Regions from separate parts of the Phyllobacterium ifriqiyense genome, predicted to be linked through region 1. Evidence: riboswitches for the same ligand, from Rfam matches in the RefSeq annotation. Region 1 holds a riboswitch; each other region holds the start of a gene.
The links. A riboswitch is a leader RNA that binds a small molecule or an ion and turns the genes downstream of it on or off. The one in region 1 is predicted to bind cobalamin.

Region 1 (4,210 bases):
TTAAAAGCGGCAACCAGCGGCTGTGGAAGAGCAAGACCGGACGTTTCAATGACAATGTGATCAAAGCGATCAGGTCGATCCAGAAGCTTGGTCATGGTGGGAATGAAATCATCGGCCACGGTGCAGCAAATGCAGCCATTGTTAAGTTCGATCATATCTTCGTCGCGGCACGCTTCGATACCGCAGCCTTTGAGCAAATTCCCGTCAACGCCAAGATCACCAAATTCGTTGATGATCAGCGCGATGCGCTTGCCATTGGCATTTTCGAGCAGATTTCGGATCATGGTAGTCTTGCCCGAACCGAGAAAGCCAGTGATGACCGTTGCCGGAATCTTGTGACCCTGCATTTTGTTATCCCTTCATTTTGAGCGGCAGTCCTGCTGCCACGAAATAGACTTTTGCCGCAGCGGCAGCCACGGCTTGATGCAATCGGCCTGCGTGATCACGAAACTCACGCGCCATGCGGTTTTCCGGTACTATTCCTAGACCAACCTCATTGGAAACCAGAACAATGGCACCCGCGAGATGGCTCAGTGTGTTTATCAGACGTGTTATTTCGGCATCGATATCACGTTCGGCCATCATTAAATTGGTCAGCCACAGTGTAAGGCAATCGACCAGGATTGCCTTTTCGACACCAGCAAGACTTTCCAGTTTTCCGGCCAGATCAATTGGTTCTTCAACTGTAATCCATCGGGATCCGCGCCGCGCTCTATGATGCCCAATTCGCTCGGACATTTCATCATCCCACGCTCTGCCGGTGGCAAGATAAATAGCATCCCGCCCGGATGATTCGATCAGACCTTCGGCAAAGGACGATTTGCCGGAACGCGCGCCTCCAAGAATAAAGGTAATTTCGCGTTCCAGCGGTTGCATTACTGCTCAAGCTCCGATGAAGCATAATTCTGAATTGCCCAGCCCAGTGCAGTACCAAGTACAACCCAGAAGAAGAGATTGGTTGCCAGTGCTGAGACGGCAAACTCTGAGGCAAGTGTCGGAGGCACCGCTGATGTCAGATCTTCTGCTTCCGGTGCGCCATAAATATGGGGAGCGACAATCAATATAACACCAAGAAGCTTAGCCCAAATCTGCTCACGCAGTACGATCAGATAGACGCCGCCCGCCGTCAGAATGACAGTTATCAGCCACCAGGTCTGCCGCATGGCCAGATCGGCTGCAGGCATAGCAGGCAATTCAGGGGCAAGGCTGAACGCCGGTGCAAAATTGAAGATGAAAAATCCTGCAAGCCCCCAATAGATTCCGTTCTGAAGGGTAATGCGACGACCGAGGAAAAGCGCCGCAGCACCAGTGATCAACGCAAAGCCTGCTCCAGCCACCAGATTGATCAACAACGTATTACCGAGACGTCCAAATGGCAGTTCGGGACCCGCCTCTTCCGCATGTTCGTGCGGAGTAACCGCCGCAGGTGCAGATTCGCTCGCAGAGGCAGGCGTATCATGGGAATGACCTCCGCCACCCGCACTTTCATACTCTTCCGCATGCAATATGAGCGGTACATTTTTTACATACATGGCCGGTGTTAGAATTATTCCGGCAAACAGACCGGCTATGATTGTAGCCAGCAAATATTTGACCAACATGGAGTCCACTCCCCAATTCCAAAAGCGAGACGCCGGGCACCTGCAAAGGCCCCGGACCAAACAAACCATCATTATTTCAATGCTTAAGGGTCGATAGCTGAATCAGCATTTCAGCTTTCAAAGACTCAATGGCAAGGAAATCCATATGAATGGCGGGTGTCGTGTGCTGTGTCATGCAGCGTTTCAGAATGTGAAAGACCGACGCCATAAATAATGAACACGCCGAGAAGCAATGACACAACAGCCGTCGTCAGACGCGATGCGAGTGGGAGAGAAATCGTATTAGAAGTACGAACAGTAGCCATAACAACCTCCGTGCAGGGCCAGAAGGGAAAATCCCCCTCGGTTTTGGGCACTATTACCCTGTGATTGGCAGGTCTCCTGGCTCGCGGGTCGCAAGATAAATGCCGCCTTCCCGGTTTCCCAGTGACTGCCGTCCGCTTTCGCGTTCAGCATGGCATATACCCTAACCGCTCTACAGTCGCGGGGTCGGCTGCGGTGGGGTCGCCCTAATGGGTACGACCGTCGCATTCCCTTTTGATCCCTGGCCTTTGGCCAATGCGGGAACCAATCATCTGCTGAACGTTATTCACCAAGCGCTCTAAAAGTCAAACGAATCTGCGACACCTTGATCGCTGCCTACGCCGTCAGACACGTTTAAGCGCAAACAATGCCTCGATATCCAGAACTGACTCCAATTGCGCTGCAATGGAGTCGAGCGCCGCATCTACACCAGCGTGATAATCGAGAACGCCAGCAGATATTCCCATGGACTTTAAAAGTGCTGCCCGGAATGCGTCCGCGTTGAAAAGCCCGTGCATATAGGTACCGAATACTTTGCCGTCAGCGGATATTGCACCATCCGCTATGCCATCAATATTCACGGCTGGCCGGATGCAATCGGGGCCAGTCGTTCGACCAAGGTGAATCTCATAGCCCTTCAACGGTATGTCAAACTGCAATGAACGGGCTTGGACATTGCGCACGGTCTTCTCCGGCTCCATAACTGTATCGATATCGAGATAACCAAGACCTCTAATTTCCCTGATATTTCCTTCAATCCCTTGGGGATCAGATACTGTTTTACCCAGCATCTGGAAGCCGCCACAAATGCCGATAATATGACCACCTCTGCGTCTGTGCTGATCAAGATCGTGGTCCCAGCCATTTTCACGGAACCGTTGAAGGTCACCAATGGTGGATTTGGAGCCCGGAATAATGACCAAACCTGCATCTGCAGGGATTCGCTCGCCACTTTTGATCATGACGACCTCGACTTGCGGTTCAGCTATTAGCGGATCGAAATCATCAAAATTGGCAATGCGATCAAGCACTGGAACGGCAATTTTCAACGCCCGCCCATCACCTTTGACCAGCCGTTCCAATACAACCGAGTCTTCCGCCGGAAGACGGGAGGCATCTTTCAACCAAGGGACAACCCCGAAGGACGGCCAGCCCGTAAATTGTGTGATAGATTTCAAACCGTCATCGAAAAGCGAAATGTCGCCACGAAACTTGTTGATCAGATAACCGGAAATCATATCCCGATCTTCAGGCGAAAGAATTGCGTGCGTGCCGACAATCGACGCTATCACCCCGCCTCGATCAATATCGCCAACCAGAACCACAGGCACATTGGCTTTGACGGCAAAGCCCATATTGGCGATGTCCCCTGATCGCAGATTGATTTCTGCGGGCGATCCAGCTCCTTCAACGATGACTATGTCCGCATCGGCACGAACGATATCCCACGACTCCATAACCGCATTCAGCAATCCCGCCTTGTATTGCTGATAATCCTTGCCCTTCGCCTGTCCCCAAACTTTACCCTGGACAATGATTTGGCTGCCCGTTTCTGACTGAGGCTTCAGCAATACCGGATTCATGTGAACCGACGAGGGCACGCCACAAGCCAGCGCTTGCAACCATTGCGCCCGGCCAATCTCACCACCATCATCGCTAACAGCAGCATTGTTCGACATGTTTTGCGGCTTGAATGGAAAAACCCTCAAACCGCGATTGCGCGCCAGACGGCACAATCCCGCCACCAAAACGGATTTGCCAACGTCAGAGCCAGTTCCTTGCAACATGATTGCGTGTGTCATGGGCTTTGAGTAGCGGATATGTCTTTCTCTTCCTAGTCCCATGCAAGCCGTTGCGCGCTTACGCGCATCCGATAGAGTGACCGGTAGCAATATTCGGGAGGAACTATAATGGATGCAGTCGTTGATGCGGCGGCCGGTCAATTTGAACTCAATGATGATCAACTGGCAATTCAGGATATGGCACGCGCTTTTGCGGCTGATCGGGTAGCACCGAAGGCACTCGCTTGGGACCGCGACAAGCATTTTCCCGCCGATGTCATTCGCGAGACAGGTCCGCTGGGCATGGGTGGCATTTATGTGCGCGAGGATGTTGGCGGATCGGGTTTGAAACGGCTTGATGCCGTGCTGATATTTGAAGCTCTTTCAATGGCCTGCCCTGCCTTCTCAGCATTTATATCAATTCACAATATGTCGACATGGATGATCGACCTGTTCGGAACACAAGCTCAACGACAAGAATTTGTGCCCAAGTTGACGTCTATGGAGTGGCTGGGCAGCTATTGC
Region 2 (4,210 bases), 3.0 Mb from region 1:
CTATGATCTTGGTAAGGGCCTCTTCCACAGCGCCGTCTGGAACATGCAACGAGCGGATAGCATCCCAGCTTGAAGCATTCGCGCTAAAATAGGCAGCCGCACGTTCACGGCGCTGAAGCTTCACAGAGGAAAGACGTTCAAGGTCACGCTCCAGCAGGGGATCAGAACAATCCAGGCGATCTAGCAGGGAACGGGCAATATCTCCCACAATCAATGATTCCGCCAAACGGAAATAGGCCCAGGAGCCTTCCTGATAGCGGTTGATAAGACTTGCTTCAAAGAGCAATTTCAGATGTCGTGACACTCGCGGCTGAGATTGTCCTAAAATGGATGTGAGGTCGGAAACGGTTAGATCACCACGCGACAACAAAGCAAGAATGCGTAGCCGACTAGGCTCAGCTGCCGCTTTCAACGTATCAACCATCAGGTCGAGATTAAGATTGTGCCGGTCCATAACCAATCCTCAAAAGATATAAAGATATGTTTATGTCATGACGCGACGATTGGCAAGAGGTTTTTGCCATTGACGACAATTTCTGCCGCGTCTGAAATAGGCGCCAGAATCAAATTAGAAAGACATCAATGAGTGCAGGAACGAACCGTCAGCGTTCAATCAACAAAGCGCTGACCTTGCTTTTACCCGCCGTTCCCTACTCCGATTCGGAACCAATACGCGCGGCCGCAGGTGCGCCCCATATGAAGACCTTGCCGCCGCCGATTGCCGTATGGTTGGCCGCTATTGCCCATGTGCGGCATCAACATACAGACTATGATGCGCTGCGCGACGAAGGCTATGACAAAGAGTCCGCTCGTTTCTTCGTGCTTGATGCGATTAATCGCAAACTGACGGAATGGCGGGCGACACGTCTTCTGGATCCGGATGAGGAAGATCCGAGCTGAGCTGGCCCCAGCCTTCTTCAAAAATAAGGTCCTGTAATTGGATTCTTTTGCGCCAGCCCTTTTTTTCCAGCTCCGGTGCATCAAAAAGCTCGTCGACATAGCCCAGGCATAGATAGGCAACAATCTCAACGTGATCCGGAATACCTAATATTTGGCGCATGTCATTGTCGTGATAGATGCTCACCCAGCCAACGCCAATACCTTCAGCACGGGCAGCAAGCCACAAATTTTGGACTGCACAAACGGTGCTATAGACATCCATCTGGCGGTTGTGGGTGCGACCGAGCACGACCGTTCCACCGCGTGTCCGGTCGCAGGTGATGCATAAATTGACCGGCGCTTTAAGGATGCCTTCCAATTTGAGAGAGGCATACAGCGCCCGGCGTTCATCTTGAAACAGGGCCTTGGCTTCCTCGTTGGCTTTGGCGAAAGCGCGGTGCACTTGCCTCTTGCGGGCCATATCGCGAATTGTGATGAAGTTCCAAGGCTGCATGAAGCCTACAGATGGAGCATGGTGCGCCGCATCGAGCAATCGCATCAAAACATCATAGGCGATCGGTTTTGACAAAAACTGATCGCGGACGTCTCGCCGGGTATAAATCGCCTTATAAACGGCCGCACGCTCATCGTCAGTAAAATCACCCGCTGGAACCGGACTATCAAAAGCTTCGTGCATTGTTTGCTCCTAACAACGCTTGAGGCCCTCGCCGCCGTCCGCGCAGCTTGGGCTATGGGGTCCGGCCGGTCTTCTGACTTGGGTTCAGCTGAACCGTGCGCCTTCCTGTGGCCTCTCGGCCACCGTGGCATAATGCACGGTCCTTCCCCTTACAGCGCTGGGCACGTGCCGGATTTTCACCGGCTTCCCGATTCTCCGCAATCGTCTAAATTGCTGGCACCGGACCTGTTTTCTATTCGCCATGAAAAGGCACTTGGCGCAAGCCTTAGACCCTGTAAATCCACTGTTCGGGAATACGAATATCAACTTTTTCACCGGCGCGTATGATCCCGGGCTTTTCAACCCAAGCGACGATACCCCGCGAGCGCTTGGACACGCGTACAAAATCCAATGCAGTGGTGGTTTCGTCAGGAGTACCCGCATGCGATGCAATAGAACGACCAGCAATCTTGCAGGGCGCATTCTGCCCATCGACTTTCAACGTCACGCCACCTTCAAAAAACATCAGCGATCTGGGTGGTAGCATCGAAAGGGATGGAATACCGGAAATCACCGTGTTTCCACCGATCCATTCAGCTTTCAGCTGAGGCAAGCCCATGCCTGCTGCGATCTCGTCAAGCTCGTCGGCACTCAGAATGGAAAGGTGGCGTTCGTTGCGCATCTCGGTGCCACGCGGATACCAAGGCTCACGTCCGCCAGAGCGACGCGTCTGACCCGCGTGAAAGTCACCGACAATACCGTCAAAAGTCAGTTCCAGTGAATCTGTTGGAGAAGTGACAAAATCCCTGTCGAGTGCCTCAAATAGCCCGATCACACGACCACTGACCTTACGCGAAGGGACTATTTCGTCACGATTACCGAACAGGTCAGTCATCATTTGCTTCAAAGAGTTCCCTGCTTTAGAAAAGCGGCAAATTATCTGGCGATTACACCAGCAAAGACAACGGGGAACCTTGCGGTTCCCCATCTATATTTAGCGTGTCAGAGGCTTGTAGCTTGGACGCTTTGGATTGACGCTATCGGGACCGAGACGACGAATCTTGTCGTTTTCATAATCTTCGAAATTGCCTTCAAACCATTCGACATGGCTATCGCCTTCGAAAGCCAGGATATGCGTCGCGAGACGGTCAAGGAACATGCGATCATGGCTGATGATCACAGCGCAACCTGCATATTTTTCCAAGGCATCTTCAAGTGCTGCCAAGGTTTCCGTGTCTAGATCGTTTGTCGGTTCGTCGAGGAGCAAAACATTGCCACCGGACTGAAGCATCTTGGCCAGATGCACGCGGTTACGCTGACCACCAGAAAGATTTCCAACTTTCTGCTGCTGGTCGGTACCCTTGAAGTTGAATGCTGAAACATAAGCGCGGGAGTTCATCTCATGCTTGCCAAGCTTGATGATGTCAGTTCCGCCGGAAATTTCTTCCCAGACATTCTTGTCGGCTTTCAGGTGATCGCGACTCTGATCGACATATCCGAGGTTAACAGTCTCGCCGACGCGAATAGTGCCGGAATCCGGCTTTTCCTGACCGGTGATCATCTTGAACAGAGTGGTTTTACCCGCACCGTTCGGACCAATAATGCCAACAATACCGCCGGGTGGCAGTTTGAAAGTCAGGTTTTCGATCAGCACACGATCACCGAAAGACTTGGTGAGATTTTCGGCTTCGATAACCACCTGACCCAGCCGTTCACCCGCCGGTATCAGAATCTGGGCATCGCCGGGGCGCTGGTCGTTAGCGGCATCAACGAGCGCATCATAGGCCTTGATACGTGCCTTCGATTTTGCCTGACGTGCTTTCGGGCTGGCGGAAATCCACTCGCGTTCGCGCTCGAGAGCTTTCTGACGGGAGTCATCTTCACGGCCTTCCTGCAGCATGCGCTTGGACTTGGCACCAAGATAGGCAGAGTAATTGCCTTCATAAGCAATGCCGCGCCCACGGTCGAGTTCGAGAATCCAGCCGGTCACATTGTCTAGGAAGTAGCGATCATGCGTAATCAGAAGCACGGAGCCCTTATATTCGCGCAGATGTTTTTCAAGCCAGGCGGTCGTTTCAGCGTCCAAATGGTTGGTCGGTTCGTCGAGCAGAAGAAGGTCAGGCTGTGACAGGAGCAAGCGGCACAAAGCAACACGGCGGCGCTCACCACCGGAAAGATTGGTTACTTCGCTGTCGCCGGGTGGGCAACGAAGTGCTTCCATCGCCATCTCAACTTGCGATTCAAGGTCCCAGAGGTTTTGAGAATCGATGACATCCTGTAACTTGGCGCCTTCATCGGCGGTCTCGTCGGAGTAATTCATCATCAATTCATTGTAGCGATCGAGAATGGCCTTCTTGTCGGCAACGCCATCCATGACATTGCCCATAACGTCCTTGGCTGGATCCAAATAAGGTTCCTGCGCCAGATAGCCAACGGTAGCGCCATCCGCCAACCAAGCCTCGCCTGTATATTCCTTATCCAGACCAGCCATGATTTTCAGAACTGTAGACTTACCGGCGCCATTTGGACCCAGAATACCAATCTTGGCGTCTGGGTAGAAGGACAAGTTGATATTCTCAAGAACCTTCTTGGTTCCATATGCCTTGTTCAGGCCGGACATGTGATAGATGAATTGGCGTGCCATAACGCGCGTCA
Region 3 (4,210 bases), 2.4 Mb from region 1:
ATGCAGGAACTGCTGCTCAGTATTTGGGAGCGGGAACAAAAGACAGTTATCTTTGTCACGCACGATATTGAAGAAGCGATTTTTCTGGCGTCACGCGTGGTTACGATGTCAGCACGGCCGGGCCGTATCAAGTCGATCACGCCGGTACCGCTGGGACATCCGCGCCATTACACGGTTAAAGCCGCACCCGAGTTTGCCCGGATACGGCTTCAATTGACCGAGGAAATTCGCAGCGAGGCTATACTCGCTGCCGTTTCTCATTAATCAAATCAGGCTGTTCGTTTGAACATGCGGGCAACAGCGATAAGAATACAGGCGCCGATAAAGCCTGCAATCAAATAGCCCAGCCAGCCTGTAAGGACGACGCCGACCATGGAAAGGATCGCGTTGGCGATTATCGCGCCCACGATCCCGAGTATGATGTTCATGATGACGCCCATGTTGCTCTTCATGAACATCTCTGCAAGCCAGCCCGCAACGCCACCAATGATGATTGCTGCGATCCACCCGATTCCGGCACTTTCCATAATACTCTCCATTTCGTTCATTCCAGATCGTTAATCCGGAAGTGAGTTATTGGTTCCAAGCTCGCGACAGAATTTGCGCCTTATCATGCCTAGAAATTCCGCACCTGCCTAAAAATGCATCAACGTGGCGATTGGTAAAAGCGGTTTTTCTGAGCCGTCAGCATAGCAATGGCAGCTTCAAACTGCAAAAAGCACCGCTAAAAATATCCGGCTAATATGTTTTTCAAATTTTTGCGATCCGGCTGAGCGAATTGGCACGCTGTTTGCATTGTCAATTCTATCTGCGAACTGCGCTCCACGATGCAGGCCTCGCAACCGGTCTGCACAATAAAATATGAGAGAAACGGAATGGCAAAATATAAACTCGAATATATCTGGCTCGACGGTTATGTCCCTTCGCCAAATCTTCGCGGTAAGACGCTGATCAAGGAATTCGACGTATTTCCGACGCTGGAACAATTGCCGCTTTGGGGCTTCGATGGAAGCTCGACAATGCAGGCAGAGGGCAAAAGCTCGGATTGCGTATTGAAGCCTGTTTCTCTTTATCCGGACAGTGAACGCAAGAATGGCGTTCTCGTCATGTGCGAAGTCATGATGCCCGATGGCAAGACACCGCATCCTTCCAACACCCGCGCAACTGTTCTTGATGATGACGGCGCATGGTTCGGCTTCGAACAGGAATATTTCTTCTACAAGAACGGCCGCCCGCTCGGCTTCCCTGAGACAGGTTTTCCTGCGCCGCAGGGCCCATATTATACAGGCGTTGGCTACAGCAATGTTGGCGATATCGCCCGCAAGATCGTCGAAGAGCATCTCGATATCTGCCTGAATGCCGGCATCAACCATGAAGGCATCAATGCTGAAGTGGCAAAAGGCCAGTGGGAATTCCAGATTTTCGGAAAAGGTTCCAAGAAGGCTGCCGATGAGGTCTGGATTGCACGCTATCTCCTGCAGCGCCTGACTGAAAAATACGGCATCGATATCGAATATCATTGCAAGCCGCTCGGCGATACTGATTGGAATGGTTCGGGCATGCATGCCAACTTCTCCACCACCTATATGCGTGAAGTCGGCGGCAAGGATTACTTCGAAAAGGTCATGGCGGCATTTGAGCAGAATTGCGCTGCCCATATCGCCGTATATGGACCGGACAATCATATGCGCCTTACCGGCAAGCATGAAACCCAGTCGATCCACCAGTTCAGCTACGGCATTGCTGATCGCGGTGCATCAATCCGCGTTCCGCACAGCTTTGTAAACAATGGCTATCGCGGTTATCTTGAAGATCGCCGTCCGAATTCGCAGGGCGACCCCTACCAGATCGCGTCGCAAATCCTGCGGACAATTTCTGAAGTGCCGGAAGATGCGGAAGAAGTTCTCGCCGCTTGATCTTGTTTGAATAGTTTGGAATGGCGCGGGCACCAGCCTGCGCCATTTTCTATTGGTGATGCGCCGCATTCAGCCGTTTACCGGTTTCCCCCCGATAAATTTACGCCTGCCTGTTGACCTCAATAGGTGGGCTGGGTTCTTATAAGAGTGTTCCGGTTCTCCCGTGCTGCAAAGCCGGGAGCTAAGAGGGAAGCCGGTGAAGTGATATTCACCAATGCCGGCGCTGCCCCCGCAACTGTAAACAGCGAGTTGCTGTCGCTTGAATTCGTTCAGGCAAAAGGTCACTGGGATTTCCCGGGAAGGCCAGACAGTAATACTGACCTGTGAGCCAGGAGACCTGCCGAAACATGATGAACGTCCACGGGCGGGGTGTCCCGGTGTGTCGCTTGTAATGGTTTGCCGCAGGCTGACTATCTGCAATCTTCGCGCTTGACCCTTGTCCCCAACAATCGGGGTTAAGCATGATACTCGGCGCCAATACAAATCAATATAACAACCCACAATCGGTCAACGCGGCAACTGTGCCGGAAGACGTGTTTTTTGCCTGGCTGCTTTCCCGGCCTCGCGGCACCAATATCGTTGCAGCTGCAAGTCAGGAGATTATAAAGCTTGAGGCCTATGCCGGAAAACATGCGGGGGCAAAACGCCTCCACGAACTGTTCTGTGCTTTGATCGAAGGGAGTCAAAGGCTGGAACTATCGTCGGCCTCGCGTGTGCCCCAGTGAAACGCAAAGTGCTCATCATCGGAATTGGCGCGGGCAACCCAGACTACGTGACCATACAGGCAGTCAATGCGCTCAATCAGGTCGATGTGTTTTTCATTCCCGATAAGGGAGCTGAGAAAGAGCAGCTATCCCGCATCCGTCGGGAAATTTGCGAGCGGTTCATCACCGCCCCCCACTACCGCATGGTGGATTTTGAAACGCCGCTGCGCGAGAAACCGTCCTCTACCTATCGAACAAGTGTCACGGACTGGCACGACAAAATGGAAGCGACCTATGCGCACCTGCTGATGGAGGAGCTTGGCGATGATGAGTGTGGTGCTTTCCTCGTATGGGGTGATCCATCGCTTTATGACAGCACGATCCGCATTCTCGACAGACTTAACGCAAAGGGCAATTTCGAACTGGACTATGATGTCATTCCCGGCATTAGCAGCATTCAGGCGCTCACGGCAAAGCATAAGGTTGTGCTCAATCGAATCGGCGAGTCCATTACGATAACCACAGGGCGCAAGCTTGCCGAAGGTTTTCCGAACAATTCGGAAAGCGTGATTGTGATGCTCGATGGCGAGGGCGCGTTCAAGGCAATTGATGAAGATGTCGATATTTATTGGGGTGCTTACATAGGAACGGAAGACGAGATTCTCATGTCCGGCAAGCTGCGCGATGTCGTTGACGATATTGAGCGGTTGCGAAATGTTGCGCGCGCGCAAAAGGGCTGGATCATGGATACATATTTGCTGAAAAGGTCATATGACGAGATTGGAGAATAGCTGCGATTATAACCGGGGGCGTTTTGGACCTACGCCCTTAAATCGCGGCGGTAGAGCAGCCCCGGTTGCCGCCATCAATAGGTGACTTGACGTAGGCGAGAACAGGCGTCACCCTGTACATGGACTTCGGAGGAGGACCATGGGAACGCAGGATGACGGCTTACATGCCGAGCATATCCAATCTGCCGTGACAGGTGACGCTGCTGCGCAGTCAGCGGTTGTTGCATCGTGGGGGCGTTCAATGCGTCTCTACGGCTTGAAGCCTGATGAGGGCACGCCGCCAAACATGCTGACCGATCAGGAATTGCGTGAAGCGCGTGAAGAGCTGGGATCTCTCATAGAAACCGCAGAAATCGCACTCGACCGGCTTTATTCGGCGGTGGGTGGTGCGGGATGTTGTGTCCTTTTAGCGGACAAGAATGGTGTTCCAGTCGATCGCCGGGGCTATGAGGGCGATGATGCCACCTTTTGCAAGGCGGGACTTTGGACGGGAGCAGTCTGGAGCGAAGAGTGCGAGGGCACCAATGGCATTGGCACAGCGCTGGCTGAACAACGTGCCCTGACGATCCACCGCGACCAGCATTTCCGCAGTCGCAACACAGCGCTTTCTTGTACTGTGGCACCGATTTTCGATCATCGCGGGCGGCTGATGGCAGCGATTGACGTATCGTCGGCACGTTCCGATCTGACCGAGGGCTTTGTCAAACTCATTGCCATGGCTGTGGTGGATGCCGCCCGGCGGGTGGAAGCGGAAAATTTCCGATTGGCCTTTCCCAAAGCGCGCATCGTCATGGCACAG

Region 2: linked by a shared signal. The riboswitch ahead of bluB (5,6-dimethylbenzimidazole synthase) and the one ahead of QFZ34_RS22785 (CbtB domain-containing protein) in region 1 are both predicted to bind cobalamin.
Region 3: linked by a shared signal. The riboswitch ahead of QFZ34_RS11105 (hypothetical protein) and the one ahead of QFZ34_RS22785 (CbtB domain-containing protein) in region 1 are both predicted to bind cobalamin.

The regions. Positions count from the first base shown of each region.
Region 1 is NZ_JAUSZT010000003.1:3,105,587-3,109,796, forward strand. It holds gene cobW (cobalamin biosynthesis protein CobW) at 1-347, opposite strand, end outside; gene cobU (bifunctional adenosylcobinamide kinase/adenosylcobinamide-phosphate guanylyltransferase) at 352-876, opposite strand; gene QFZ34_RS22780 (CbtA family protein) at 876-1,601, opposite strand; gene QFZ34_RS22785 (CbtB domain-containing protein) at 1,727-1,906, opposite strand; cobalamin riboswitch at 1,956-2,188, opposite strand; gene QFZ34_RS22790 (cobyric acid synthase) at 2,249-3,706, opposite strand; gene QFZ34_RS22795 (isobutyryl-CoA dehydrogenase) at 3,815-4,210, shown strand, end outside.
Region 2 is NZ_JAUSZT010000003.1:77,172-81,381, forward strand. It holds gene QFZ34_RS07695 (ArsR/SmtB family transcription factor) at 1-454, opposite strand, end outside; gene QFZ34_RS07700 (DUF2293 domain-containing protein) at 583-900, shown strand; gene bluB (5,6-dimethylbenzimidazole synthase) at 833-1,576, opposite strand; cobalamin riboswitch at 1,623-1,815, opposite strand; gene QFZ34_RS07710 (MOSC domain-containing protein) at 1,842-2,450, opposite strand; gene ettA (energy-dependent translational throttle protein EttA) at 2,550-4,199, opposite strand.
Region 3 is NZ_JAUSZT010000003.1:729,163-733,372, reverse strand. It holds gene QFZ34_RS11120 (ABC transporter ATP-binding protein) at 1-264, shown strand, start outside; gene QFZ34_RS11115 (GlsB/YeaQ/YmgE family stress response membrane protein) at 270-527, opposite strand; gene QFZ34_RS11110 (glutamine synthetase beta-grasp domain-containing protein) at 876-1,916, shown strand; cobalamin riboswitch at 2,053-2,275, shown strand; gene QFZ34_RS11105 (hypothetical protein) at 2,378-2,641, shown strand; gene cobF (precorrin-6A synthase (deacetylating)) at 2,638-3,411, shown strand; gene QFZ34_RS11095 (GAF domain-containing protein) at 3,551-4,210, shown strand, end outside.